2 regions of the Marinibacterium sp. SX1 genome follow, and region 1 is predicted to be linked to the other one. Evidence: riboswitches for the same ligand, from Rfam matches in the RefSeq annotation. Region 1 holds a riboswitch; the other holds the start of a gene.
What was found. A riboswitch is a leader RNA that binds a small molecule or an ion and turns the genes downstream of it on or off. The one in region 1 is predicted to bind thiamine pyrophosphate.

Region 1 (14,399 bases):
GGCGCGGCCATGTCGCGCGGCTCCATCGGATCGGCCGCCCGGGCCTTGCGCCCGGCCTCCAGCGCCAGGGCAAAGGCCTCGGCCATGGCCGGCGGATCGCCCGCCCGGGCCACGGCCGTGTTCAGCAGCACCGCATCAAAGCCCAGCTGCATGGCCTCGGCCGCGTGGCTGGGCAGGCCCAGCCCGGCGTCGATGACCATCGGCACATCGGGGAACTGGGCGCGCAGGGTGCGCAGCCCGTAGGGATTGTTCAGCCCCAGCCCGGTGCCGATCGGCGCACCCCAGGGCATCAGCACCTCGCAGCCGGCCTCAAGCAGCCGGCCGCCCAGGATGCCGTCCTCGGTCGTGTAGGGAAACACCCGGAACCCGTCCTCGGTCAGGATGCGCGCGGCCTCGACCAGGCCGAAAGGGTCGGGCTGCAAGGTGTCGGCATGGCCGATGACCTCCAGCTTGATCCAGTCGGTGCCGAACAGCTCGCGGGCCATATGCGCCGTGGTCACCGCCTCGCGGACCGAATGACAGCCGGCGGTGTTGGGCAGCAGCGGAATGCCCAGGCCCCGGACAATGTCCCAGAAGCCCGACCCGTCGCCGCCCGCCGCCTCGCGGCGCAGCGACACCGTGGCCACCCCCGCGCCGGAACGCCGGAAGGCCTGTTCCAGGTCGGCCGGCGAGGGATATTGCGCCGTGCCCAGCATCAGCGGCGAGGCGATCTCGGTGCCATAGAAGATGGGCATCTCAGCCTCCCTGTTTCGGTGCGAGGATTTCCAGCCGGTCGCCCGGGGCCAGCGGCCGGTCGGCCCGGGCGGCGGCGGGCACAAAGCTTTCGTTCAGCGCCGTGGCCACCCGTGCGCCGCCATAGCCCAGCTCGTCGAGCGCGGCGGCCAGGGTGTCGGCGCGCAGCTCGGTCGGGGCGCCATTGACCATGATCTTCATTGCAGAACCTCCGGTGTGATGCCGTCCAGCAGCATCCCGGCCACCATCCGCGCCATCGCGGGGGCCAGGAGAAAACCGTGCCGGAACAGGCCATTGACAAGAATGCGATCCGCCTGCCGGGTGATCCGGGGCAGGTTGTCGGCAAAGGCCGGGCGGGCGTCGGCGCCGATTTCCAGCACCTCGGCCTCGCCCCAGGCCGGATGCAGCGCATAAGCCGCATTCAAGAGCTCGACCACAGAGCGCAGGCTGGCCGGCCCGCGCCCGTCGCTTTCGATCTGGGTCGCGCCCAGCATGTGCACGCCATCGCCGCGCGGCACGATGTAGAGCGGATGGCGCGGGTGCAGAAGGCGTACGGGCCGGTGCAGGGCCAGGCCCGGCGCGCGCAGCACGACCATCTCGCCGCGCACCCCGCGCAGCCCGTCCAGCCGGTCACGGGCGGCCAGGCCGCGACAATCGATGACCTGCCCTCGATCCGCCTTGCTCTGGCCCGCCGTGTCCACGTCATCCGGCGCAATGTCAGTTTCGATGGTGATGCCCCGTTCGGCCAGCCCCCGGCGCAGGGTGGCCAGCGCCGCGCGGGGCGACAGGTGGGCCTCGTCCGGGAAGTGCAGCCCCCGGCCAAAACGCCCGGCCAGGTCGGGTTCGAGCGCGGCCACCCCGGCCCCGTCAAGCAGCCGGTGATTGGCCGTGCGCCGGGCAAAGCGGTCCAGCTCCTGCCGGTCGCGCCCCAGGGCCAGCACCAGCGTGCCGGACGGTGTCACCTCGGCCCCGGCGGCCTGCCACCAGCCGGCCGCATCCCGGCCCAGGCGGATGACCGGCTCGGCCGCCGTCTCGCCTTCGCAATCGGGGGCCAGCATGCCCCCGGCCCACCAGGAACAGGCGCCCTCCCCCGGCCCGCCGGCCGGGTCGACGATGCGCAGGTCGACACCCCGGCCGGCCAGCTCATGCGCCACGCAAAGGCCGGCCACCCCGGCGCCCAGGATCGTCACCCGGGTCATGCCCAGGTCTCGTGGAAATGGTGGACCGGCCCGTGGCCCCGGCCGACATCCAGACCGTCGGCCCCGGCAATCGCCGCCTGCAGCCAGCCATGGGCCCGGCGCACGGCCGGTTCCAGCGCCATGCCCCGGGCCAGCCCGGCCGCAATGGCCGACGACAGCGAACAGCCCGTGCCATGGGTGTTGGCCGTGTCCCGGCGCGGGGCCTCGTAACAGGTCACACCGCCGCGCTCGACCAGCAGGTCGCGGCAGGTCTCGCCCCGGCCATGGCCGCCCTTCATCAAAACGGCCCCGGCACCCAGGGCGCGCAGGTCCTGGCCCTGTTCCAGCGCCGCATCGGTCGTTTCGGCCGGCGCGGTGTCGAGCAGGCGCGCTGCTTCGGGCAGGTTGGGGGTCAGCAGCGTCGCCCGGGGCAAAAGCAGCTCGCGCAGAGTGGCCACGGCCTCGTCGGCCAGCAGGGCATCGCCCGACTTGGCCACCATGACCGGGTCCAGCACCACCGGCCCGGTGAACCCGTCCAGCGCCCCGGCCACGGCCTGCATGATCGGCCCGGTGCCCAGCATGCCCAGCTTGACCGCATCGATGGCAATGTCATCGAGCACCGAGCGCACCTGGTCGGCCACCATCTGCGGTTCCAGCATGTGAACGGCCTGCACGCCGATCGTGTTCTGCGCGGTCACCGCCGTCAGGGCCGTGGCGCCATAGACGCCCAGGGCCGAGGCGGTCTTGAGATCGGCCTGGATGCCGGCGCCTCCGCCGCTGTCCGACCCCGCGATGATGAGCAGCTTTGCGACCTTGCCCATGGTCCCCTCCGGCTTTGGGCAGGACGGACAGGGGGCGGCGGCAGATGCAGGGACGGCGTGCGCCCGCATGGTCTCCGTTCCCTACGCCGGCATTGCCCGGATCAGGTTCGATGGGTCGGCGCGTTGCCTCTCAGCCCTGTTGCAGGGCACCCCAACGGATTCGCTGTCAGATTAGGGTGACATCATCCGCCCCGCAAGCCCGGGGCGACCGAAATGGTCAGGAAAGCCGAAAGGTCATTTGAAATCAGTCGCTTGAATCGCCCGGACGGACCAGCCCGGCGTCTTCCAGCTGTTCCCGGTCGGGCAGGTCGCGCAGGCTGTCCATGCCAAAGACGGCCAGGAACCGCTCGGTTGTCACAAAGGTGTAGGGCGCGCCGCGCCGGGGCGATCGCGGGCCGGTGGCGATCAGAGCCTGGGCGCTGAGCCGGCCGATCAGCTCGCGGGAAATCTCGCGGCCAAAGATCTCGGCCAGGCCGTCGCGGGTGATCGGCTGGTGGAAGGCGATGGCCGCCAGAACGGCCACGTCGAAATCCGACAGGTCCGGGCCCTGGTGGCCGGCATCGGCCGCCGCCCGGATGACCGGGCCATAAGCCGGGCGGGTGCGCAGCATCCAGCCATTGCCGATGCGCACGACGTCAAAGGGCCTTCCAGCCAGGTCGGCCGACAAGTCGTCGATCAGCAGGTCGACCGACACGCCGGGGCCGACGACCCGGGCCAGCTCTTCGCGCGGGACCGGCGCGGCGGTGGCAAAGAGCACGGCCTCGACCCGGTTCATCCATTCCCGCCAGCGCCGCTCGGGGGGCAGCGCGTCAAGCGCCCGGTCGATGCCCTCGGCCGGGTCCGGCCGGTGATCGGCATCCGCCCCGGCCATGGTCACACCCCGTACAGCCGGAACGTCGCCCGGCCGGTCAGCTCGCGCACCACGCCAAGCGCGACCAGCCGGTCGCAAAGCCGGCGGGCGGCGCGGTCGCTCATGAGATCGGACAGGGCCAGCGACGGCGACAGGGCATCGCGGGACAGGAAACGGGCCACGGCGGCATCCGAGGTCTTGCCCCGCAGGCGCGGCGCCACGGCGCGCAGGCGCCCGGCCCGGCGGGCCAGGTCGCCGGCCCGGGTGACGGCGGCGGTGGCCGAGGCGGTCACCGCGCGGTGGCAGGCGGCCTGCAATGCCGGGCCGGACAGGCGCAGGTCGCGGGCGGTCAGGCTGCCGGCCAGCAGGGGCAGGACATGATCCCAGCCCAGGGCACGCGACAGGGTGGCATCGGCCAGGACCAGGGCGGCGGGTTCTTCGCGCGGGCACAGCGCCAGGGCGGTTTCCAACATGGCCGCGGCGCGGGGCACGGGGCCGCCGGCCCGGGGCGGATCACCGGCCAGGGTGGACAGGGCATCGGGCAGCAGGCCGGTGAGCGGGGCGGTGGACAGGGGCCGTTCGGTCGCCCGCAGCCACAGCCGCAGCACCGCGCCGCCCGGCCCGGGCTGGTCGCCCGGGCGCAACAGGTGGACTTCGTCGCGCAGCTGGGCGGCGCTGTCGCGCCGGCCGGTCAGAGCCAGGCTGGCCGCTGCCGCGTCCAGCGACAGGCGGGCACGCAGAAGCGCCCGGGGCACGGCGGGCTGGCCTTCGGCCAGCTGCAACAGGGCCAGCGCCGCGCCCGAGACAAAGGCCCCGTCTTCGGCCGTGTCGGGCCGGGCGCGCAGGATCCAACCGGGCAGGGCCGGCAGGAGGTCGGGCATCGTGTCGGGCGGGCTGGCGTCATGCATGACCGGCAGGCTAAAGCCAAGCGGCGCTTTGCACCAGAATTTTGCGCGCCAACCGCCGCCCAAAGGCCCGTCCCCGCGCATTGCGCCCGGCCAAGGCCCGGTTTTGCCGCAGCCGGCCCGGCGCATGGCGGCCATGCGGCGCAAAAGACCCCGGCCCGGTCGCGGGCGATTGAATGCCCCGGGCCGGACGGCTACCGAAGGCGGGCACGACAGACGGACCCCCGACCATGACTTTCAGCCCCCGGCCCCCGCGATGACCGACGGCGCAGCCACCCCCGCCGCCGCGCCCCGGCCGCAAGACGACCGGCTGATGGGCCTGTTGCTGATCCTGGCCATGGCCACCGAATTGCTGGCCCGCATGACCGGCGCCTTCTCGGTCCAGGTCGTGGCCTGGCTGGCCATGGCCGCCGTCGTGATCGGCGCCCGGCGCCGGATCGGCCTGCGCGAGGGATACCTGCTGACGCTCTGTGCCGGGCTCAGCCTGGCCGTCTGGGCCACCGCTCCCGACCCCGGGGCCGAGCTGGGCGCGGCGCTCAGCCAGGCCAGCTTCCTGATGGCCTTTGTCCTGCTGCTGGGCCTGCTGCACGAGGCCGCCTCGACCTCGCCGTCGATCGACGCGCTGGGGCGCTACCTGTCGCGCCAGCCGGCCGGGCGGCGGTTCTATGCCCTGTTCGGGGGCACCGGGGTGATGGCCGTGCTGTTCAACGTGGGGGTGGTCAGCTTTCTGGTGCCCCTGATCCAGCGCGGCATCCGCTCGGCCGCGCCCGACGATCCGCTGAACCCGATCCGCGAGCGGCGCCAGGTCTCGGCCCTGCTGCGCGGCTTTGCCTGGTGCGTGATCTGGTCGCCCACGGCCGTCGCCCCGCTGGCCTTGATGGAGCTGATCCCCGGGGTCGACCGCCGGCTGTGGATCTTCATCGGCATGGGTGTCTTTGTCCTGTTCATGGTGCTGGGCGCGACCGAGGATGCCCTGCGGTTCCGGGCCTACAAGCCCCGGGCGAAACAGGTGAAACCGGTCTTTCCCGGCCATGCCGCGGCGATGTTCGGCCTGGCCTGCGCCTGGCTCTTCGCGCTCAGCATCACGGTCAGCCAGCTGTTGGACGACACGATCATCTTCGGCCTGATGGCCGTCTGCCCGGTCATGCTGATCGGCTGGATCATCGTCCAGAACCATGCTGCCGGGCGGGTCGACTGGCCCGTTGTCGGCGGCCGGCTGCGCCAGATCGGCTTTGGCAGCCTGCCCCATTCGGCCCGTGTCGCCGTGACCCTGGCCTGTTCGGGCTTCATCGGCCGGGCGGCCTCGTCGCTGGTGCCGGCCCAGGCCGTGGCCGACCGGCTGGGGCTTGAGATGATGCCCGATTTCGCCCTGCTTTCGGCCATCCCGCCCGCCATCATGGCCATGAGCCTGCTCGGCCTCAGCCCGATCATGACGGCCGTGTTCTTTGGCTCGTTCTTCGGCAGCCTGGCCGTCATGCCGGCCAATGCCACGCTGGTCGCCCTGTCGATCTCGATGGGCTGGTCGCTCAGCATGTTCCTGTCGCCGTTCTCGACCGTCGTGCTGCTGATCGACCGGGTCGGGGGCTATGCGCCCCGGGTGCTGACGTGGAAGTGGAACCTGGCCTACGGGCTGGTCTCGATCCTGGCCATGGTGCCGCTCTTCGCCCTGCTGGTCGCCCTGGTCGGGCCCTGAGCGGCACGGGGCGACACGGGGCGGCACCCGCGCCCCGGGGCCGATGGCCGGGGGGCGCGGGACCAGGTGACAACGGGCCGCTCAGGCCCTCCGGTCACAGGTACTTGCGGAACCAGTCGATGGTGCGTTCCCAGGCCAGCTCGGCCATGGCCTCGTCATAGCGCGGGGTGGAATCGTTGTGGAACCCGTGGTTGGCGTCTTCGTAGACATAGGCCTCGTAGACCTTTTCATTGGCATCCAGCGCGGCCTGGTAGGCCGGCCAGCCGGCGTTGACCCGTTCGTCCAGCGCACCGTAATGCAGCAGCAGCGGGGCCTGGATGCGCGGGACATCCTCTGCCGCGGCCTGGCGGCCATAGAAGGGCACCGCCGCGCCCAGTTCGGGATAAGCCACGGCCGCCGCGTTGGACACGCCGCCGCCATAACAGAAGCCGGTGATGCCGACCTTGCCGGACACGTCCTCATGGGCCATCAGGAATTCGATCGCCGCGAAGAAATCGTTCATCAGCTTCTCGCCGTCGACCTGCTGCTGCAGGGCGCGGCCTTCTTCGTCATTGCCCGGATAGCCGCCCATCGGCGTCAGCCCGTCGGGCGCCAGGGCGATGAACCCGGCCTTGGCCACCCGCCGGGCGACATCCTGGATATAGGGGTTGAGGCCGCGGTTCTCGTGGACGACCACAACGCCCGGCGCGGTTTCGACGCCGGTGGGCCGCACCATGTAGGCGCGGATCTCGCCATGGCCGTTGGGCGAGGGATAGGTGATCCATTCGGCCCGGATCTCGGGATCGTTGAAGCTGACCTGTTCGGCCATGGCATAGTTGGGCGACATCATGCCCAGGATCGCCGCAGCGGTCAGCCCGCCGACGGCGAACTTGCCGGCCTTGTCCAGGAACTCGCGCTTGGTGATCATGCCATGGGCATAGAAATCGTAGAGCTCGAGCAGCTCGGGGCTGAAATCGGCCGCGGTCATGCGGGAATGTTCGGTCATCGGGTCGTCCTCCTCGGTTGGATGGGGGGCCGCCGCGGGTGGATCACCCGGCCGGGAACAAGGGGCGGGCCCGGCTCATTCAGCCGGGGTCGTGGCCGGGTCGGGATCGGGCGCATCACCGGCCTGTTGCGGCTCGGCCGGGCCGCCGCGCACGGATTCGACCAGGAAATAGATCACCGGGGTGACAAAGAGGGTCAGCACGAAGGCAAAGCTGAGCCCGCCGGTGATGACCAGCCCGATGGCAATGCGGCTTTCCGCCCCCGCCCCCGAGGCCATGGCCAGGGGCACGGCGCCCAGCACGGTGGCAATGGTGGTCATGGTCACCGGGCGCAGCCGGGTCACGGCGCCTTCGATGGCCGCATCGCGCAGGGCCGCGCCGCCCTCGCGCAGCTGGTTGGAAAACTCGACCATCAGGATGCCGTTCTTGGCCATCAGCCCGACCAGCAGGACCAGCCCGACCTGGCTGAAGATGTTGACGGTCTGCCCGGCCAGCCAGAGCGTGAGCACCGCCCCGCTCAGGCCCAGCGGCACGGTCAGCAGGATGACCAGCGGCGTGCGAAAGCTTTCGAACTGGGCGGCCAGCACCAGGAAGACAATGGCCAGGGCCATGCCAAAGACCATCGACATGCCGCCCGAGGCGCGCAGGTAATCGGCCGCCTGGCCCTGCCAGGCCAGCACCGCCCCGGGGGGCAGCTCGGCCACGGCGGCTTCGACCCGGGCCATGACCTGGGCCAGGTCGGCCCCTGCCACCAGGTCGGATTCCATCTCGACGGAATGAACCCGGTTGAACCGGTTGATCGCCGGCACGGTGGCCTCGGTCTCGACGCTGGCAAAGGCCGACAAGGGCACAAGGTCCCCCCGGTCGTTGCGCAGAAGGATCGACATCAGGTCCTCGGGGCTGTCGCGATCCTCGGGCGCGGCCTGCAGGATGACCGGGTATTGCCGGCCGTTCGAACTGTATTCGCCGATGGTCTGCGAGGCGATCAGCGTGCGCAGGGTCGAGGACACGGTCTGCGCGTCCAGGCCCAGGTCCTGGGCCCGCAGCCGATCGACCGACAGGGTCGCCCCGGGCTGGTTGGCCGCATGGCCGACCTCGACGCCGCTGAGATCCGGGTCGGCTTCGAGCACGACGGCCAGCTCTTCGGCCCAGGCCGCGGCGCGGTCGATGTCGGGGCCGCCCAGCATGAAGCTGAGCCCGCCGCGCCCGCCTCCGATGCGCAGGCCGCTGGACGGGCGCACCCAGGTCGCGGCCTCGGATATGCCCGACAGCGGGCCGCGCAGATCGGCGATGACATCGCGCACCGACAGGTCGCGGTCCTGCCAGGGCACCAGGTTGACGAAGATCATCGCCCGGCGCAGCTCGCCCCACATGCCGACGATGGTTGTCACGTTGGTCACCACGCCTTCGTCGCGCAGCGGCTCCAGCAGCGCTTCGACCTTGCGCGTCGCGGCATCGGTATATTCCAGGTTCGATCCCTGCGGCGCGGTGATGTAGATGCGGAACTGGCCGCGGTCTTCCTCGGGGGTGACCTCCTTGGGCAGCGAGAAATAGAGCGCGGCCGAGGCGGCAACGGCAAAGCCGGTGAAGGCCAGCAGGATCTCGGGCGCGCGCATGACCCCGTTCAGCCCGGCGCGATAGCCCCGTTCGACCCAGCCGATCACGGCATTGACGCCCCGGGTCAGCAGGTTGGGCCGGTCCTCGCGGGGCAGCAGCCGGGCGGCCAGGGCCGGCGACAGGGTCAGGGCGACAAAGCCCGACACCGACACGGCCACGGCCAGCACGATGCCGAACTCGGCAAAGATCTGGCCGATCTCGCCTTCCATGAAACTGACCGGCAGGAAGACGGCGATCAGCACGGCGGTGGTGGCGATGACGGCAAAGTTGACCTGGTTGGCCCCCAGCCGGGCGGCTTCGGACCGGCTGGCGCCCATGGCCCGGTGACGCTGGATGTTCTCCAGCACGACGATGGCGTCATCGACGACCAGCCCGATGGCCAGGATCATGGCAAAGAGCGTCATGATGTTGATCGTGAAGCCCAGCAGCAGCATGGCCAGCGCCGCGCCCAGGATCGAGATCGGGATCGTGACCACGGGCACCAGCGACAGCCGGGCCGAGCCCAGGAACAGGAAGATCACGGCCGTCACCAGGCCCACGGCCTCGGCAAAGACATGGGCCACCTCGTTCAGCGTGGTCTGGATGAACAGCGCCTCGTCGGTGGTGATTTCCAGGGTCATGTCGGCCGGCAGCGTCGGGCGCATCAGGGCCAGCTCGGCCTTGACGGCCTGGCTGATGGCCACGGTGTTGGCCTGGGCCTGGGGCTGGATGCCCAGGCCCAGCCCGGTGCGGCCATCCGAGCGAAAGCTGCTTTCCGAGGCCGAGGGCCCGGATTCGATCCGCGCCACGTCGCCCAGGCGCAGCGGGCGCACGCCGTCGTCGCGGATGACCAACCCGGCAAATTCCTCGGCCGAGGTGAACCGCGTGCGGGCCAGCAGCTGCAGCTGGCGGGCGCCGGTCTCGATCTCGCCGGCGGGCAGTTCGATGTTGTTGGATTGCAGGGCCTGGGTGATGTCGCCGGTGGTCACGCCATGGGCGGCCATCAGGTCGGCATCCAGCCAGATGCGCATCGCCGGGGCCCGTTCGCCGAAGATCGCCGCATTGGCCACCCCGGGCAGCCGGGCCAGCCGGTCGGTGATGTAGCGCTCGGCGTAATCCGACAGTTCGAGCGGCGACATCGAGGCCGAGGACAGGCTGAGCCGGACCACCGGGTCGCTCTGGCTGTCGTTCTTCCAGACGATCGGCGCGTCGGCCCCGTCGGGCAGGTTGCGCGCGGCCCGGTCGATCGCCGTGCGCACGTCATTGGCCGCGCTGTCGATGTCGCGCGAGGGTTCAAAGATCAGCACCGTGCGCGACCGGCCCCGCTCGCTTTCGGTGTCCATGCTCTGCAGGCCCGAAATGCCGGCCAGCGCGCCTTCGATGACCGAGGCCACCTGGCTGTCGATGACATCCGGCGCGGCGCCGGTGTAATTGACCACGATGGACAGCCGGGCGCTGTCGACCTGGGGCAGCTCGCGGACCGGCAGGCGGGTCAGGGCCACGGCCCCGACCAGCACGATCAGCAGGTTGAACACCGCCGACATGACGGGCCGGCGGATGGACATGTCGGGAAGGCTCATTGCCCGGCCTCCGAAAGCTGGACCCCGGTGACCTCGATCTCGGAGCCGTCGCCGATGCGGTGCAGGTTGGTCACGATGACCGGCGCGCCGGCGGCCAGGTCGGTGCCTGTGACCTCGACCAGGTCGCCCTGCTGGCTGCCGGTGCCGACCTCGACCCGCTGGGCCACGCCGTCGACGGCCAGGTGGATGAAGGCGCTGGCCCCGGCGACCGACAGGGCTCGTTCGGGCACCGCCGGTGCCTGGCGCTGGCCCAGCACCAGCGACACGCGCATGAACATGCCGGCGGTCAGCCGGCCGTCGTCGTTGGGCACCGCCGCGCGCAGGGCGATCGACCGGGTGGTCTGGTCGACCCGCGTGTCGATGGCCCGGATCGTGGCGGTGAAGGTCTCGGCCGGATAGGCCGGCGACGACAGCGCCACCTGCTGGCCCAGGGCCAGCCGGGCGATGAACCGCTCCGGCACGCTGAAGGCCACCTCGACGACCGAAAGGTCGTCGAGCGTGGTGATCTCGGTCGAACTGTCGATCAGCTGGCCCAGGGCCAGGTCGGTCAGGCCGACCACCCCGGCGAAGGGCGCGCGCAGAACCCGGTCGTCCAGCGTGTTGATGGCCATGTCGCGCTCGGCCTCGGCCCGCAGCATGGCCGCCCGGGCGGCCTGAAGGGTGGCCTCGGCGGCGCTGCCCCGCTGTTCCAGTTGCTGCTGGCGGTCAAAGGCCGCTTCGGCCTCGGCCACGGTGGCTTCGGCCGAGGCCAGCCCGGCGCGGGCGGCGGCATCGTCGAGCCGGACCAGCGCCTGGCCGGCGGCCACGCGGTCCCCGGCGGCAAAGGCCACCTCGGTCACCCGGCCCGACGCCGTGGGCTGCAACACGACCGATTGGCGGGCCAGGGTCGTACCCACGGCCTCGACGGTCTCGGAAAAGGTCAGGATCTCGACCGGCAGGGTTTCCACCGCGATCGGCCCGCCGCCGCGTCCCCCGCCCTGGGCAGGCGGTGTCGCGGCCAACATGTCCTCGGTGAAGACAAAGCCACCGACGGCGGCGGCGCATAACAGGATCAGTCCGAAGAGGATTCGGATGGCTTTCATGGGGCGTGCTCCGGTCCGGCGGGTCGCGGGACGGAACCCATCCCGACCCGGGGCAAGGATGCCGGGCGTGCCGCGTTGCGGCAATCAAACTTAACGTGTGGCGGCAAGGGAGGCATGCTTCAGCTTCTCCTCAGCTTCATCTCTTAGCATGGTGAATCGTGCGGCCGGGCGGATCGGCGGAAACCGCAGGTCGACCCGCAGGCCGCCCAGCCCGCCCGGCCCGTCGGACCGGCCCAGGGTGATCGCCGCGCCCAGCCTCTGGGCGACCGAGGCGACAATGGCAAGGCCCAGCCCGGCCCCGTCGGCGCTGCTGCGCGGTCCCCGGCGGAACCGGTCGAACAGCCCGGCCCGATCGGGTTCGGCAATGCCCGGCCCGCTGTCCTCGACACACAGCCAGGCCCCGCCATCGTCCTCCGGGCCATCGGCCGCGCCGCCCTGGTCGCCGCCCCCCGCCGGGCCACAGCTGACCCGGATGCGCGCGCCCGTCCCGGCATGGTGCACGGCGTTCTCGATCAGGTTGCCCAACACCATCTCGATATCGGCGGGCATCGCCCGCACCCGGGCCGGGGCACAATCGAGCTGCAGGTCGGTGTCGTGCAGCACGGCCAGCGGGAACAGGTCCGACACGATGGCCACGGCCTGTTCGTCCAGCCGGATCTCGGCCGCCGCGCCACCGTCATCGGCATCGGCCCGGGCCAGGCGCAGCAGCTGTTGCACCAGCCGCGTCGACCGGCCCACGCCCCGCAGGATCTGGTCCAGCGCCGCGCCGGTCTCCGCGTCCAGCCGGCTGCGGTCGATCGTGTCGACCTGGGCCCGGATCGCGGCCAGCGGCGTGCGCAGTTCATGGCTGGCATCGGCCACGAAGCGCCGCTCGCGGTCGACGGCCAGGCGCATCCGGCCCAGCAGGTGGTTCAGCGCCTCGACCACCGGGCGCAGCTCGGTCGGCAGGTCGCGCCCGCGCAGCGGGTCGAGCTGGTCGGGGTGGCGGTCTTCGAGCTCGGCGCGCAGGTCGTCCAGCGGGCGCAGCGCCCGGGTGATGGCCACCAGCACGACGCCCAGCATGGCCAGCAGCCCCAGCGCCATGGGCAGGGCCGCCCCGGCCGCGACCTGGGTGATCAGCTGGCGCACCTCGTCGCGTTCCAGCCCGGCCACGACGGTGATCTGCCCGCCCCGGGCGGTTTCCCGGGCCAGGTAATAGCGCGGATCGCCGTCGCCGGTCAGCTCGCTGATCCCGTCCGGCGCCCGGGCCGAGCGCAGCACCGGCTGGCCCTGGCGGAAGACCACGACAAAGATGTTGCGATCGCGCCGGGCCCGCACGCTGTCGACCACGGCCTCGGGGGTCAGCGCGCTGTCGTCCAGCACCTGGGCCAGGGCAAAGGCCATGTGGTCGAGCTGGTCGACATAGCTGTCCTCGATCTCGTCCCAGCTGCGCATCAGGATGAAGGCGCTGCCGATCAGCCAGACCAGCACCAGCGCCGGCACCAGCCCGCGCAGCAACCGCCCGCGCAGCGAGGCCGCCCCGCTCATGGGATCATGTAGCCGACGCCCCGCAGGGTGCGGATGCGGTCGGCTCCGATCTTGCGGCGCAGGGCCGAGACATAGACTTCGACGGTGTTGCTTTCGGCCCCGTCGTCCCAGCCGTACAGCATCTGTTCCAGCTGGGCCTTGGGCACCACCCGCCCGCGCCGTTCGGCCAGGTAGACCAGCAGGCGGAATTCCTTCTGGGGCAGGTGCAGCGGCCGGCCGTCGACGGCCACGCTGTTGGCGCCCAGGTCGACGGTCAGCGCGTCCAGCGTGATGCGGTCGTCGCCCCGGCCCTGGGCCCGGCGCAGCAGGGCCCGGCAGCGGGCCAGCAGCTCGCCGGTGTCGAAGGGCTTGAGCAGGTAATCGTCGGCCCCGTTGTCCAGGCCCAGGATGCGGTCTTCGACCCCGTCGCGGGCGGTCAGCACCAGGACCGGCGTGGCATCGCCCCGGTCCCGCAGGTCGCGCAGCACCGACAGGCCGTCGCGCCCGGGCAGGCCGAGATCGAGCACGACAAGGTCGAACCCGCCCGAGGCCAGCGCCGTGGCCGCGGCCTCGCCATCGCGGATCCAGTCGACGCGCGCGCGGTCGCGGCCAAGGCTCTTGACCAGCGCATCCCCGACAAGCGGGTCGTCTTCGACAAGCAGGATACGCATGGACCGGTCCGCGCGGTTGAGTGACGCGCGACCATAATCGGCCAAGCTGAAGGCAAACTGAAGCCCCGGTCGCACCGGGCCACACCCGCGGGTGTCCGGCCGACCTGCCCGGCCGATCACGCCGGCGAGAGCCAAGGCATTCCGGGGGCTTGCGCAATTCCCGATATATCTTATATCTCGATATATCGAATCATGAGGAGCCTGCATTGACACAGGACAACGAAGAGCTTCGCCCCGCCCGCCGCGAAAAATCGCGCGAGAAGGGCCGCGAGAAGCTGCGCGGCGACGGTGGCCGGAAGGGCCGCAAGGGAGACCGGGGCGAAAAAGGCGAGAAATCCGGCAAGGGCGGCCGTCACCGCGGCCGCCGGCTGTTCGAATACGGCGAATTGCGCCTGCTGATCCTGGCGATGATCGCCGAACAGCCCCGCCACGGCTACGAGATCATCAAGGAGATCGAAGACCGGTTCGACGGCATCTACAGCCCCAGCCCGGGGGTGATCTATCCGGCCTTCACCTGGCTGGAGGAATCGGGCTTTGCCACCGTCGAAACCGACACATCCGGGCGCAAGAGCGCGCGGATCACCGAACAAGGCCAGGCCTTCCTGACGGCCAACGCCGAGGCCGCCGACGAGCTGCGCCAGCGCCAGATGCCGCGCGGCCGGCGGGGCAACGCGCCCAAGCCGATCGTGCGGGCCATGGACGAGATCAAGGCCGCCCTGCGCGACCGGCTGGCCGATGACACCGCCGATGCCGCGCTGGTCGAGGCCCTGGCCGAGCGCCTGCGTGCCGCCGCCCGCGACCT
Region 2 (14,399 bases), on a different replicon from region 1:
CGGGCCACCCGTTCTGGATGGCCGTCGGGCGTGACATGGGTCAGGCAATCGGCATGGGTGATCAGGGCGGTTGTCATGCCCCCACGCTAGCAACCCGTTTGCCGTCGCACAACATGCGCGCGGCCGGGCCCGGGGCGCAGCGCCCTGTCTTCTTCTTGGCTGAAGTACCCTATACCGGCCTCTCCGCCCGTGATGGCGGTTGAGTAGAGGTACTTGGGCCAAGAAGAAGCAGCAGGTCCGGGCCCTTGCCCGGCGGCTGGCCCGGCGGCACCGGGGTCAGTCCGGATTGGTCAGGCGTGGGCCGGCATTCAATCGGGGGCCAGCATGTAGCCCGCACCGCGCACGGTCTGCAGGTAGCGCGGCTGTTTCGGATCGCTTTCGATCTTGCGGCGCAGGCGGGTGATCTGCACATCCACCGCGCGTTCCTGGGCCTGGCCCCGGTCGCGGCCCAGGTCCTCGACCAGGCGCGTGCGGCTGACCGGCTCGCCCGGGCAGGACGAGAAGATGCGCATCAGCTGGCTTTCGGTGGCCGTCAGGCGCACCGGCTGGTCGCCCTGCCACATCTCGCCCTTCTCGATGTCATAGCGGATCGGGCCCAGGTGCAGGATCTTGGGCGTGGCCACCTCGGTCGGGGCCTCGGGCATGCGCCGCAGGATGGCATTGATCCGCAGCAGCAGTTCCTTGGGCTCGAAGGGCTTGGACAGGTAATCGTCGGCCCCCGCTTCCAGCCCCTGGATCCGGTGTTCGGTATCGCCCTTGGCCGTCAGCAGCAGGATCGGCGTGTTCGAGGTCTGGCGCAGGGCGGCCGTCAGGGTGATGCCGTCTTCGCCCGGCATCATGACGTCCATCACGATCAGGTCGAAATCCAGCCCCGACAGCACCCGCCGGGCGTGCGCCGCATCGCGGGCCGCCGTGACCAGGAAACCGTGTCGCATCAGGAACTTCTTCAGAAGTTCCCGGATCCGCTCGTCATCGTCGACGATCAGCAGATGGGCGTCGAGTTCGCTCATGTCACCTCAGCCGGACTTGTCCTTCAGACGTTTATAGGCGCGGCGCATATCCACGTCCATCATCGCTTCCAGCACCTTGCGGAAGCCGGCCACCGCCTCGGGTCCGGCATCCTTGTAGGCCGCCCGCATCCGCGCCCGCTGGGCATCGGACAGCTGCTGTTCCAGGGCCGATCCGGCCGCCGTCAGGAACAGGTGGCGTTCGCGCTTGTCGTGGGCGCCGACCCGGCTTTCGACCAGCCCGTCGTCGATCAGCGTGCGCAGCACCCGGTTGAGCGACTGCTTGGTCACGCCCAGGATGCGCAGCAGGTTGTTGACCGTCGTGCCCGGCGCGCGATTGATGAAATGGATCGCCCGGTGGTGGGCCCGGCCATAGCCCTGTTCGGCCAGGATCCGGTCGGGATCGGCGGTGAACCCGCGGTAGGCGAAGAACATCGCTTCGATACCCTGCCGCAATTGTTCGTCGGTCAGGAACAGCAGGGTTTCCCCGCTGACCCCCTGAGGCATGCGTCCATCGGCCATGACATCCCCTCTTCGCCTGTCTTTTGAGCTTTATATGTCAGCCTTGTTGACATTCCAAGAGTGAAGCGGTAACGAATCGCGTCCTTGGCGCAACATTATGTCCGATGCGGCCTCAAGGTTTGAAATTTTCGTAAAAGCATGAGGGGAGTGAATCTCATGGCAGGATATGACGATCGCGACGGCCTGATCTGGATGGACGGCAAACTGGTGAACTGGCGGGACGCGAATGTACACATTCTGACCCATGCGCTTCACTACGCCTCGTCGGTCTTTGAAGGCGAACGCTGCTACAGCGGCAAGATCTTCAAGGGGCGGGCGCATTCCGAGCGCCTGCGCAACTCGGCGCAATTGCTGGATTTCGAGATCCCCTACACGGTCGATGAAATCGAGGCGGCCAAATATGCCATGCTCGAGGCCAACGGCTGGAGCGATGCCTATGTGCGGGCCGTGGCCTGGCGCGGCGCGGGCGAGGACATGGGGGTGTCGGCCGCCCGCAACCCCGTGCGACTGGCCATCGCCGGCTGGGAATGGGGCAATTACTATGGCGATGCCAAGTTCAAGGGCGCCAAGCTGGACATTTCCAAGTGGAAACGGCCGTCGCCCGAGACGATTCCGGTCCATGCCAAGGCCGCCGGCCTCTACATGATCTGCACGATGTCCAAGCACGCGGCCGAGGCCAAGGGCTGTTCGGATGCGCTGTTCATGGATTACCGGGGCTACGTGGCCGAGGCGACGGGGGCCAACATCTTCTTCGTCAAGGATGGCGAGGTGCATACGCCCGACGCCGATTGCTTCCTCAATGGCATCACCCGGCAGACCGTCATCGGCATGCTGAAGGACAAGCAGATCAAGGTGCACGAGCGCCGGATCGAGCCGGGCGAGATGGAAAGCTTCGAGCAATGCTGGCTGACCGGCACCGCGGCCGAAGTCACGCCGGTGGGCCAGATCGGCGATTACAATTTCGAGGTCGGCGCGCTGACCCGCGACATCTCGGACAGCTATGAAAAGCTGGTGCGGGCCTGAGGGGCTGCGTAGGGCGGGCCTTGGCCCGCCGCCGGTTCAGGGAAGGGCGCAGGGATCACCTGCGCCCTTTCGCGTTTCAGGCCACAGTGGTGGTCACGTCGATATTGCCCTTCACGGCGTTGGAATAGGGGCAGATCTTGTGGCCGGCCTCGGCGATCTTCTCGGCTTCGGCCTTGTCCAGCCCGGGCATCGTGACCTTCAGCGCGACGGTCAGGCCAAAGCCGCCATCGGGGCGCGGGCCGATGCCCACGGTGGCGTCGACGCTTGTGTCGGCCGGCACCTTGGCCAGGCTGTCGTCCTGGGTCGTCGCGAATTTCATGGCGCCGATGTAGCAGGCCGCGTAGCCGGCGGCGAAGAGCTGCTCGGGGTTGTTGCCCTTGCCGTCGCCGCCCATTTCCGTCGGCGGGGCCAGCTTGACCTCGAAATCGCCGGTGGCGGTGCGGGCGGTGCCGTCGCGGCCGCCGGTGGCCGTTGCGGTGGTGGTGTAGACCGGATCGATGGACATGGGGTGTCTCCCTTTATGAATGTCGTGCACGATTAGATCGTGCACGACTAATCTGGGGCCAGTCCGCTGTCGTTTCAACCGCCGGGGCGGTTGTCGGACAGATAAATCGTGCGCGACCCATCTTGCGCGCCTGTCGCTGCGCACCCTATCTTGCGCCCATGTCGCAGACACCCCAAACGCCACCCCAGCCCGCCGACGGCAGCGCGGCCACCGTGCCGGCGCCCGATCCGCGCATGACCACGCGCGACATGATCTGTTTCGCGCTCTATTCGGCCAGCCATGCGATGACGCGATTCTACCGGCCGTTGCTGGACGAGATGGGCCTGACCTATCCGCAATTCCTCGTGCTGGTCGAACTCTGGGCCGAGGACGGCCAGAGCCTGTCGCGGCTGGGCGAGGCGCTGGCGCTGGAATCCAACACGCTGACGCCGCTGATCCGGCGGATGGGTGAGGCGGGGCTGGTGACCAAGCGGCGCGACGAGCTCGACGAGCGGATGGTGCGCATTCACCTGACCGACCGGGGCCGGGCGTTGCAGGGCGAGGCCGACCGGATCACGGCCTGTGTCTTCGAGGCGACGGGGCTGGACCTGGCCGAGCTGGTCGACCTGCGCGAAAAGGTCACCCGCCTGCGCGACCGGCTGCGCGACCTGGACTGAGACCACCCGGGCCCCGGTCCCTGGCCGGGAAGGAACAGCCGTAGACTGGCCCCCTGGGCCGATTTCGGGACCGGCACTGGCCCCTGAACCGGCATTGACCCCGGCCAGGATGGGTTGCCAACCCATCCTACGACGTCCCGTCCGACGACACCGGCACCGAAACCGGCCCGGCGCCGAGCCAGCCGTGCACGAAGGCCAGCTTGTCGCGCACGCCGTCGGTCAGCACGAAGGGATAGATGTCACCCAGCCCGATCGACCGGTTGATGTGGTTGACGCCCATGGCGTAATCGGCGCCCAGGGTGATGACCTTCTGGCCGTCCAGCTCGGCATAGGCGTCGTATCCCGCCGGCGCCTCGGCCGAAATCCAACCGGCGGCCACGGCGCAATCGATGATGTCGACCAGGTGCAGCAGGTGGGCCAGGGTCTCGGCCCAGTCCTCGTGCGGATGGGCGCTGGCATAGGGCGTGACATGGGCCGCGCCCCAGCCTTCGGGCGGGCCTGCGTCGTAATGGCGGGCCAGGGCGGCGGCGTAATCGGCGGTTTCGTCGCCCATCAGGGCGCGGAAGGCCGGCAGGAAGTCGGGCGCATCGCACAGGCGCAGGAAGAGGAAATGCGCGATCTCGTGGCGGATGTGGCCGATCATCGTGCGCAGCTTCTCGCCCAGCTCTTCGCGCCGTTCCATCCGTTCCAGCACGTCGGCTTCGGTGACGTTAATCGTGATCTCGCCGTCGCCATGGGCCATGACCACGTCGCGCGGCCCGTCGGACGTGACCTCGGACAGCATGCGGAACACGGGCAGCCGGCCGGTGTCGGCCGGGGTGAACCAGCCCCAGCGGCCCAGCTGGGCCAGCACCCGGCGCTTGGCGGTTTCCGATTTGGCCCAGTGCAGGCGGTTTTCGCCTTCCATCGTTTCGGGGATCACCCGGGTCATGGCGCAGGACCAGCAGAGCCCGCTGTCACCGGCCACCCAGTTGCAGCCGATCGCCGGGCGGTTGGTGCAATCGGCGCCCGCGGCGACAAAATCGCCGACGGCGATGTCGAAATGCAGGGGCTGGCCGCAGGCCAGGCAATCGGTGTTGGAAAAGTTCACTTCGCCCCCGCAGGAGGGGCAGGAGAAGATGCGCATCGGGGTCCGGACCTCATGAACCAGCGGGTCAATCAACGCATGATACACGCCGGGGTTCCCGGCGGGTGGGTTTTCGGGCGTGGGAATGCCGGGGCAGTGACGGGAGGGGGCGGTGTGGCGTGGTGGCGTCCGCGGGCTGGATGCTGGGGCGCAGGCGGGAGCGGCGGCATGGGCAGGGCGGCACGCCTGGGCAGGGCGTATCGGTGCCTGGTCGGGCTTGCCGATGCCGAGACGCGTGCAGAGCGGCCTGGACGGGTGCAGCGGAGCGGTGTCGATCGCAAGGTGTCGCGACAATTGCCGGCTGCCGCGACTGGATCGCGATGTCGGGCAGGGCACAGCGGTGCCGGGCCGTGCGCAGCGGTGTTGCGGCGGGCGAGGCGTGCGGCGGGGGATGGTCCGGGCACGGGCCCCCTTGCCCGGGATCGGGTGGCGGGCTACCAATCGGGGCACAGGCCCGGCCCGGGCCTCCTCCCTCCGATCCGGGGAAGCAGCCGACCTGCGGGGCAGACGCGATGACATGTCCGCCCGCCGGGCCGCCGCAGAAGGAGGGGATGCGCTGACCGCCCGTAGCAGGAGCGTCACGACATGACAGATTTTACCCTTTCGCTGCCCGTTCACCGGCTGAAACGCCTGGCTCGCGACCGGGCCCGGGCCAGCGGCCGCAAGCTGGCCCCGGTGCTCGACGAGATCGCCCGCGAGGAAGGCTTTCGGGCCTGGAGCCACCTGGCCGCCTCGCTGCCCCGGGCCGGGGCGGCCTTGTTCGACCGGCTGGTGCCCGGCGACCTGGTCTTGCTGGGCGCGCGGCCGGGGCAGGGCAAGACCCTGCTGGGCCTCGAACTGGCGGCCATCGCCGCGGCGCGGGGCCTGCGCGGCGAGGTGCTGACGCTGGAATACCATGCCGGAGAGGTGGCCGCCCGGCTGCGCGGCCTGGGCTTCGATCCGCGCGGGCTGGGGCCGGGGTTTGCGGTCGACGCTTCGGACGGGATCTGCGCCGACCATGTGCTGGCCCGGATGCAAGGCGCGCCCCGGGGCAGCGTGGCGGTGATCGACTACCTGCAATTGCTGGACCAGAAGCGCAGCCATCCGCCGCTGGACGACCAGGTGCGCCAGCTGCGGGCCGGCGCGGCGCGCGCGGGGCTGATCATCGTGGCTCTGTCGCAGATCGACCGGGCCTTCGACCTGTCGGGCCGGGCGCATCCGGGGCCGCAGGACATCCGCATGCCCAATCCGCTGGACCCGGAGCTTTTCACGCGCTGTGTCTTCATTGGCGACGGCGTGCTGCGCATGGCCGGGTGAACGAGCCGGGGTCGGATGCGCGGGACGGTGCGGGATGCGCGAGGGCTGGGCTGGATGCCGGGGGACGGATGCGCGGGGCCGGCTGAGCAGTGCGGGGCGCGGCCAAGGACCCGGGTGAGCGGACCCGGGCGGCGGGGCCGGGCAATCGTGCCGTTGGGCACAGTCGTTTACACAAGATTGACGGAACCGTTACCGGGCTGACGACCAGCCGTCATGCTGGGGGTGTTCAACGTGGCACGTTCGAATCGCCCGCCATGGGCCAGCAACCGGGACACCCCCAGCCATGACCAAGCTTCTCCGCCCCTCCCGCCGTGCCGTGCTGGCCGGTGGCACCGCCTTTGCCGCCGGCCTTGCCATGCCCGCGATCAGCCGCGCCCAGGCCCGGCCCGTCTTCAGCCACGGGGTCCAGTCGGGCGACGTGGACACGATGTCGGGCATGATCTGGACCCGCACCGACCGGCCCGCGCAGGTGATGATGGAAGTCTCGACCACCGAGAGCTTTGCCAATGCCCGCCAGCTGGCGCCGCTGACCGCCACGCCTCAGACCGATTTCGCCGTCAAGCGCCTGGTCGAGGGGCTGCCGTCGGACCAGGATATCTTTTACCGCTTCGTGGCCGCCGACCTGGACGACATGAAGGCCACGTCCGAGCCGGTCGTGGGCCAGTTCCGCACCGCGCCGGCCTCGCGCCGGGACGTGCGCTTTGCCTGGTCGGGTGACACCGCCGGCCAGGGCTGGGGCATCGACGAGACGGGCATGAAGACCTATGCGACCATGGCCCAGCACAAGCCCGATTTCTTCATCCATTCCGGCGACACGATCTATGCTGACGGGCCGATGCAGGACGAGGTGATCAATGCCGCCGGCGAGGTGGTCTGGAAGAACGCCGTGCTGATCCCCGAAAAGCGCAAGGTGGCGGAAACGCTGGAAGAATACAGGGGCCAGTGGAAATACAACATGATGGACGAACATGTGCGGGCGATGAATGCCGTCTGCCCGACGTTCTATCAATGGGACGACCACGAGGTGGTGAACAACTGGTCGGCGTCCAAGGACCTGACCGGCGATGACCGCTACACCGAGAAATCGGTGCATGTGCTGGCCGCCCGGGCGGCGCGGGCCTTCCACGAGCTGACGCCGATCCGCTACCAGCCGGCCGAGCCGGGCCGGGTCTATCGCAAGATCGCCTATGGCCCGATGGTCGACGTGTTCTTCCTGGACCTGCGGTCCTATCGCGGGCCCAACGGCCCGGCCATGGAAGAGACGATCACGGCCGACAGCCAGGTGCTGGGCCGCGCGCAGATGGATTGGCTCAAGCGCGAGCTGGTCAATTCGACGGCGACCTGGAAGGTCATTGCCTGCGACATGCCGATCGGCGTGGTGGTCTGGGACAACTGGGCCGAGCAGGCCGGGGCCGAGGCCGTGGCCAATGGCGACAACGGCGCGGCCCGGGGCCGCGAGCTGGAATTCGCCGAGCTGCTGCGGTTCATCAAGGCGGCGGACATCCGCAACACGGTGTGGTTCACGGCCGACGTGCATTACACGGCGGCGCATTACTACAACCCGGACAAGGCGGCCTTTCAGGATTTCGAGCCGTTCTGGGAATTCGTGTCGGGCCCGCTGCATGCCGGGACCTTCGGGCCGAACGGGCTGGACATGACCTTTGGGCCGGAAGTCAAGTTCGTGAAGGCGCCGGAAGAAGGGCAGGGCCAGAACCTGTCACCGACCGAGGGTCTGCAGTTCTTCGGGCTGGTGGATATCGACGGGGCGACCCAGCAGATGACCGTGCGGCTGATGGACCGCGACGATGTCGAGCTGTGGAAGATCACGCTGGATCCGCAGGTCTGATCCGCGGCACGTGACGACATGGCCCGCGGCCCGGGGACGGGGCGCGGGCGGCAGCGGGGCCGTTGCCCTTGCCCGGGGACGGTTCCGGATGGCTGGTGGACGGCCGGATATTTGAGAAGAGAAAGAAGCAGCAGGGCGGCGCGCAGGCCCGACGCCGGTACGGGGCGGCGGGCCGAGGGGCGCGGGCCGGGGCGGTTTGCCTGGCTGGGAGCCTAGAAGTCGATGCCGCGTTGGGCCTTGATGCCGGCGTCGAACGGGTGCTTGACGGCTTCGATCTCGCTGACCAGGTCGGCGGCCTCGCAGAGCGCGGGCTTGGCATCGCGGCCGGTCAGGATGACGCTGGTGCGGTCATGTCGGGCGGCGAGACCTTTCAGGACGTCGTCGGTCGACAGGTAATCGTAGCGCATGGCGATGTTGATCTCGTCGAGCAGGACGAGGTCGTAATCGCCGCTGGCCATCAGCGCGCAGGCCTTGTCGAAGGCGGCGCGGGCGGCGGCGATGTCGCGGTCGCGGTCCTGGGTGTCCCAGGTGAAGCCTTCGCCCATCGTGTGCCAGGTGACGCCTCCGAGCTTGTCGAAGAACCGCCGTTCGCCGGTGATCCACTTGCCCTTGATGAATTGCACGACGGCCACCGACTGGCCCCAGCCGAGCGCGCGGACGAGCACGCCGAAGGCCGAGGACGATTTGCCCTTGCCCTTGCCGGTATGGACCAGGATCAGCCCGCGGCCGGGATCGGCGGCCTTGGCCACCTTGTCGCGGTGTTCGGCCTGGACCTTCTGCATCTTTTCCTTGTGGGTGTCTGTTTCGGACATCGGGGCTCCTCCGGTTGGGTCGGTTGCGGGGTCGGTCAGTCGCGTTGGCGGGCCGCGCGGGCGCGGTCGTTGATCAGGCCGAGCTGGCGTTCGCGCCAGAGCACCAGGACGTTGCCGGCGATGACCAGCAGGGCGCCGAGCAGCATGTAGAGCGTGGGCACTTCGCTGAAGAAGACATAGCCGATGGTGATGGCGAAGATCAGCGAGGCATAATCGTAGGGCGCAAGCATCGAGGCGGCGCCGAAGCGGTAGGCCGAGGTGACCAGGATCTGGGCGATGCCGCCGAGGATGCCGGTCATGCAGAGCAGGAACAGGGTCAGCGGGTCGGGCATGACCCAGCCGAAGGGGATGGTGAAGAGCGACAGGGTGGCCGAGGTCAGCGAGAAATAGAAGACGATGGCCGCGGTATGTTCGGTCTTGACCAGGGTGCGGATGTGGATCTGGACCAGGGCGCGCAGCACGCAGGAGGCCAGCACGAAGGCCACGCCCAGGCGCACGCCCGAGGTGATTTCATCGGGGCGCAGCGACAGGCGCGGCCAGGCGACGATCAGCACGCCGACAAGGCCCAGGATGACGGCCGTGATGCGGATGAAGCGGATGCGTTCGCCCAGGAGGAGCACGGCGAAGATGATCGTGAAGATCGGGGCGGCATAGCCGATGGCCGTGACCTCGGGCAGGGGCAGCAGGCCGAGGGCGGCGAAATTCGAGGCCATGGCCGCCGTGCCGAACAGGCCCCGCCAGACGTGGCCCAGGGTGTTGCGGGGCACGAGGGCTTCGCGCAGCTCGCCTTTCTGCCAGATCCAGATGACGATGACCGGCAGGGCCAGAAGAGACCGGAAGAACACGGCTTCGCCCGCCGGCACGGTTTCGGTCACGACCTTGACCAGCGCGGCCATGGCCGTGAAGAGCGCGACCGAGGTGATCTTGAGCAGGACCGCGAGGCCGGGGGCGGAATGGGTCGTGGGGGGCTTCATGGCTCCACCTCTGCGCCTTTCGCGGGGCGAGGGCAAGCCGTTGCGCGCCCGGGGTGGGGCGGGTGTGCGGCAGTGTCGGGCAGGAGGGTGCGCGGTGTCGGGTTGGCGTGCGCGGTGGTGGGCCGAGAGCGGACGGTGTCCGTTCGGTGCGGTGCGGTTCGGTTCGGTTCGGTGTGGCGTGGTGCGGTGTTGGGCCGAAGCGTGCGCCCGGTGCAGGTGTTCGTCCGGTGGCTCCCGGTGGCCGGGCGCGGGGCCGTGTCAGGCCTGATGCGCAAAGTGGCGGCCGGTCAGGGTGACGGCCGGGCAGACGGTGGTGGGGCGCGGTGCCCGTTCGGGGCGACCGGCGGTGGGCCGGTCAGCCGATGGGGCCGCGCAGGCCGCCGGTCTGGCCGCGATCCAGCAGCAGGTGGTCGAGCATGACACAGGCGGCCATGGCCTCGCCCACCGGCACGGCGCGGATGCCGACGCAGGGATCGTGCCGGCCCTTGGTCACGATTTCCGCCGGTTCACCCGACTTGGTGATCGTCCGCCGGGTGGTCAGGATCGACGAGGTCGGCTTGACCGCAAAGCGCAGGACGATGTCCTGGCCCGTCGAAATCCCGCCCAGGATGCCCCCGGCATGGTTCGACGTGTAGATCGGCCCGTCATTGCCCGGCAGGATCTCGTCGGCATTGTCGACGCCCGTCAGTGCCGCCGCGGCCATGCCCTCGCCGATTTCCACGCCTTTCACGGCGTTGATCGACATCATCGCCGCCGCCAGGTCGGTGTCGAGCTTGGCATAGATCGGGGCGCCCAGGCCCGCCGGCGCGCCCGAGACCGTGACCTCGATCACCGCGCCGACCGAATTGCCGTCCTTGCGCAGGGTGTCGAGGTAATCGGCCCAGTCGGCCGCCGCCCCGGCATCGGGGGTCCAGAACGGGTTGCGCTCGATCTCGGCCCAGTCGAACCGGTCGCGGTCGATCCCGCGGGGGCCCATCTGGACCATGTAGCCCGTGATCTTCAGATCCGGGGCCAGCGCGGCCAGCGCCGCCCGGGCCACCCCGCCGGCGGCCACGCGGGCCGCGGTTTCACGGGCCGAAGACCGCCCGCCGCCGCGGTAATCGCGGATGCCGTATTTCTGCCAATAGGTGATGTCGGCATGGCCGGGCCGGAATTTCTCGGCGATGTCGCCGTAATCCTTCGATCGCTGGTCGGTGTTCTCGATCATCAGCTGGATCGACGTGCCCGTCGTCCGGCCTTCGAAGACGCCCGACAGGATCCGCACCTCGTCCGGTTCGCGGCGCTGGGTGGTGTACTTGTTCTGGCCGGGTTTGCGCCGGTCCAGCCAGTGCTGCAGCATGGCCGCATCCAGGGCCACGCCCGGCGGGCAGCCATCGACCGTGGCGCCCAGGGCCGGCCCGTGGCTTTCGCCCCAGGTGGTCACGCGGAAGAGATGTCCGAATGTGTTCATCGACATGGGCCGGCTCCTGCTTGGTGCGCGGGGGTCTAGCGCAGGGCGTGCCCGGGGGAAAGCTTCTCTGTCGGGAATCGCCGGGAAATCGGCTAGTCTGGCCCGGCCACAGCCGAGGAGAGCCCCGATGGTCCGTCCCACCTGCCTGATCCCGTCCCTTGTCCTGCCGCTGAGCCTGACCCTGAGCCTGGCCATGGCGCCGGCCACCCCGGCCCGGGCCGAGGCGCCGATGACCCGCGCCGAGCTGGGGCGCAGCGAGACCGCGACCGAGACCGAAACCATCGTGTCGGAACTGCGCATGATGCCCGGGGCCTACCTGCGCCTGCACACCCATCCGGGCGACGAACATGTCTATGTCGTCAAGGGCGGGCCGATGACAACCAGGGACGGCCGGACCATTGCCTTTGAACCCGGCGGCTACCTGTTCTTTCCCCGGGGCCAGCTGCATGGCGGGCTGACCGCGGCCGGCGAGGATGAGGTGGTCGTCATGACCGTGCATGTCGTCGACAAGGGGCAGCCGGTCTATGACTATGCCGAGTGATCCGCGCCGGGTGATTGCCGCCCGGTGATCGCCGGCGCCCGACCCGGCCGGGGTGAGCGCAACCGAGCCCGAACAGCCAGCCCAAGGGCCGGCTTGCCAGCCCGCCGGCCAGCGATTACCAAGGTGGCCACCTCGGGGTGCCCGGTCGGGCTGAGATGCATCATGCGAACCCGTTGAACCTGAACCGGCTCATACCGGCGGAGGGAAGGTCATGGTCAGCCATTCATCCTTGCCCTGTCGCCGCAATCGGAGGATGCCAATGACACCGCCCCTTGTCCGCACGTCACATCTCACAATTGCAGCGGGACTTCTGTTCGGCACGGCCGCCCTGGCCGACACGCCCGAACTGATCGTCTATACCTACGACAGCTTCGTGTCCGAATGGGGCCCCGGCCCGGTGATCGAAGCGGCCTTCGAAGAGACCTGCGCCTGCGACCTGACCCTGGTGGGCGTCGGCGACGGCGCCGCCCTGCTGGCCCGCCTGCGTCTGGAAGGCCCGCGGTCCGAAGCCGACGTCGTGCTGGGCCTCGACAGCAACCTGGTGGCCGCGGCCCGCGAGACCGGGCTGTTCGCGCCCCATGGCGTCGACGTGGCCTATGACCTGCCCGTCGCCTGGGACGATGCCGAATTCGTGCCCTACGACTGGGGGTATTTCGCCTTTGTCCACGATCGCGCGACCGCCGCGCCGACCGATTTCCGCGCCCTGGCCGACAGCGACCTGACCATCGTCATCCAGGATCCCCGGTCGTCGACCCCGGGGCTGGGCCTGCTGATGTGGGTCAAGGCGGCCTATGGCGACGAGGCCCCGGCGATCTGGGAGGGGCTGGCCGACAACATCGTCACCGTGACCAAGGGCTGGTCCGAGGCCTATGGGCTGTTCCTCGAGGGCGAGGCCGACATGGTGCTGTCCTACACGACCTCGCCGGCCTATCACGTGATCGCCGAGGATGACGACACCAAGACCACGGCACCCTTTGACGAAGGCCATTACCTGCAGGTCGAAGTGGCCGGCAAGCTGGCCAACAGCGACCAGCCAGAGCTGGCCGATGCCTTCCTCGATTTCATGGTCGGCCCGGCTTTCCAGGGCGCGATTCCCACGACCAACTGGATGTATCCGGCGGTGATCCCGGCCGAGGGCCTGCCCGCCGGGTTCGACACGCTGGTGGTGCCCGGCGAGGCGCTGCTGGTGCCCGTGGGCGAGGTTCCGGCCCTGCGTGACGAGGCCCTGGCCGAATGGCTGACCGCGCTCAGCCGGTAAGGCCGGGCGCCGGGTTTGCCGCCGCCGGGCTGGTCGCGCTGCTGGTCTGCGGCGCGCTGGCGGCCGTGGCCTGGCGGGCCGGGGGCGCGGCGGCGCCCGGGCCGGCCGACTGGGCCGCGCTGCGCTTCACCCTGGTCCAGGCCCTGGTCTCGGCGGCGGTCAGCCTGGCGCTGGCCGTGCCGCTGGCCCGGGCGCTGGCCCGCCGGCGCTTTCCCGGCCGGGGCCTGCTGGTCACCTTGCTGGGCGCGCCGTTCCTGCTGCCGGTCATCGTGGCCGTGCTGGGCCTGCTGACGGTGTTCGGGCGGTCGGGCTGGGTCAATGCCGGGCTTGGCCTTCTGGGCCTGCCGCCGGTGCAGATCTACGGGTTTCACGGCGTTGTCCTGGCCCATGTGTTCTTCAACCTGCCGCTGGCCACGCGGCTGATCCTGCAGGGCTGGGCCGAGATCCCGGCGGAGCGGTTCCGCCTGGCCGCCCAGCTGGGCCTTGGCCCGGCCGAGATCCGGCGGTTCCTGGAATGGCCGATGCTGCGGCGTATCGCGCCGGGGGCCTTTGCGGTGATCTTCGGCATCTGCCTGACCAGCTTTGCCGTGGCGCTGACCCTGGGCGGTGGGCCGCGGGCGACAACGGTCGAGCTGGCGATCTACCAGGCGTTCCAGTTCGATTTCGATCTCGGGCGGGCGGCCTTCCTGGCCTGCGTCCAGATCCTGCTGACCCTGGGCGCGGCGGCGCTGGCGCTGCGCCTGTCGGCGGGCGAAGGGTTTGGCGCCGGGCTGGACCGGACGGTCCAACGCTGGGACGCCGGGGCCTGGCACCTGCGCGCCGCTGACGCGGCGCTGATCGTGCTGGCCGCGCTGTTCCTTGTCGTGCCGATGGCCGCTGTCGCGGCCCGGGGCGCGGCGGGCCTTGCGGCCCTTCCGCCATCGGTCTGGCGCGCGGCGCTGACCTCGCTCGGCGTTGCCGCGCTCAGCCTTGCCGTGCTCGCGCTGCTCGCCCTGCCCATGGTGGCCGCCCTGGCGGGCGGGCGGCACCGCTGGGTCGACATGGCCGGGCTGCTGGGGCTGGCGGTGTCGCCGCTGGCGCTGGGGACGGGCCTGTTCATCCTGCTCTATCCGCTGGCCGATCCGGCGGCGCTGGCCCTGCCGGTCACGGCGCTGGTCAACGCGGCCATGGCGCTGCCCTTCGTGCTGCGCATCCTGGTGCCGGCGGCGCGGTCGGTGGTGGCCGATCACGGCCGGCTGGGCGCCCAGCTGGACATGGGGCGCGGGCCGTTCTTCCGCCTGGTCCTGCTGCCCCGCCTGGCTCCCCAGCTGGGCTTTGCCGCCGGGCTGGGCATGGCCCTGTCGCTGGGCGACCTGGGGGTCATCGCGCTTTTTGCCAACCACG

Region 2: it holds a riboswitch for thiamine pyrophosphate, as region 1 does, so the genes downstream of both, thiB (thiamine ABC transporter substrate binding subunit) here and thiD (bifunctional hydroxymethylpyrimidine kinase/phosphomethylpyrimidine kinase) in region 1, are expected to answer to the same signal.

What each region holds. Positions count from the first base shown of each region.
Region 1 covers NZ_CP177145.1:97,506-111,904, reverse strand. The annotation lists gene ACK3BB_RS21965 (thiazole synthase) at 1-734, opposite strand, end outside; gene thiS (sulfur carrier protein ThiS) at 736-933, opposite strand; gene thiO (glycine oxidase ThiO) at 930-1,931, opposite strand; gene thiD (bifunctional hydroxymethylpyrimidine kinase/phosphomethylpyrimidine kinase) at 1,928-2,731, opposite strand; TPP riboswitch at 2,793-2,895, opposite strand; gene scpB (SMC-Scp complex subunit ScpB) at 2,976-3,602, opposite strand; gene ACK3BB_RS21940 (DUF1403 family protein) at 3,605-4,489, opposite strand; gene ACK3BB_RS21935 (hypothetical protein) at 4,743-6,179, shown strand; gene yghX (YghX family hydrolase) at 6,274-7,164, opposite strand; gene ACK3BB_RS21925 (efflux RND transporter permease subunit) at 7,240-10,338, opposite strand; gene ACK3BB_RS21920 (efflux RND transporter periplasmic adaptor subunit) at 10,335-11,420, opposite strand; gene ACK3BB_RS21915 (ATP-binding protein) at 11,511-12,947, opposite strand; gene ACK3BB_RS21910 (response regulator) at 12,944-13,597, opposite strand; gene ACK3BB_RS21905 (SIP domain-containing protein) at 13,804-14,399, shown strand, end outside.
Region 2 covers NZ_CP177144.1:894,279-908,677, forward strand. The annotation lists gene ACK3BB_RS04095 (histone deacetylase family protein) at 1-77, opposite strand, end outside; gene ACK3BB_RS04100 (response regulator) at 309-1,010, opposite strand; gene ACK3BB_RS04105 (MarR family winged helix-turn-helix transcriptional regulator) at 1,017-1,529, opposite strand; gene ACK3BB_RS04110 (branched-chain amino acid aminotransferase) at 1,686-2,552, shown strand; gene ACK3BB_RS04115 (organic hydroperoxide resistance protein) at 2,629-3,057, opposite strand; gene ACK3BB_RS04120 (MarR family winged helix-turn-helix transcriptional regulator) at 3,216-3,713, shown strand; gene ACK3BB_RS04125 (zinc-binding metallopeptidase family protein) at 3,841-4,839, opposite strand; gene ACK3BB_RS04130 (DNA helicase) at 5,425-6,135, shown strand; gene ACK3BB_RS04135 (alkaline phosphatase D family protein) at 6,419-7,981, shown strand; gene cobO (cob(I)yrinic acid a,c-diamide adenosyltransferase) at 8,194-8,793, opposite strand; gene ACK3BB_RS04145 (DMT family transporter) at 8,829-9,767, opposite strand; gene aroC (chorismate synthase) at 10,123-11,223, opposite strand; gene ACK3BB_RS04155 (cupin domain-containing protein) at 11,345-11,758, shown strand; TPP riboswitch at 11,882-11,981, shown strand; gene thiB (thiamine ABC transporter substrate binding subunit) at 12,018-13,016, shown strand; gene ACK3BB_RS04165 (thiamine/thiamine pyrophosphate ABC transporter permease ThiP) at 12,992-14,399, shown strand, end outside.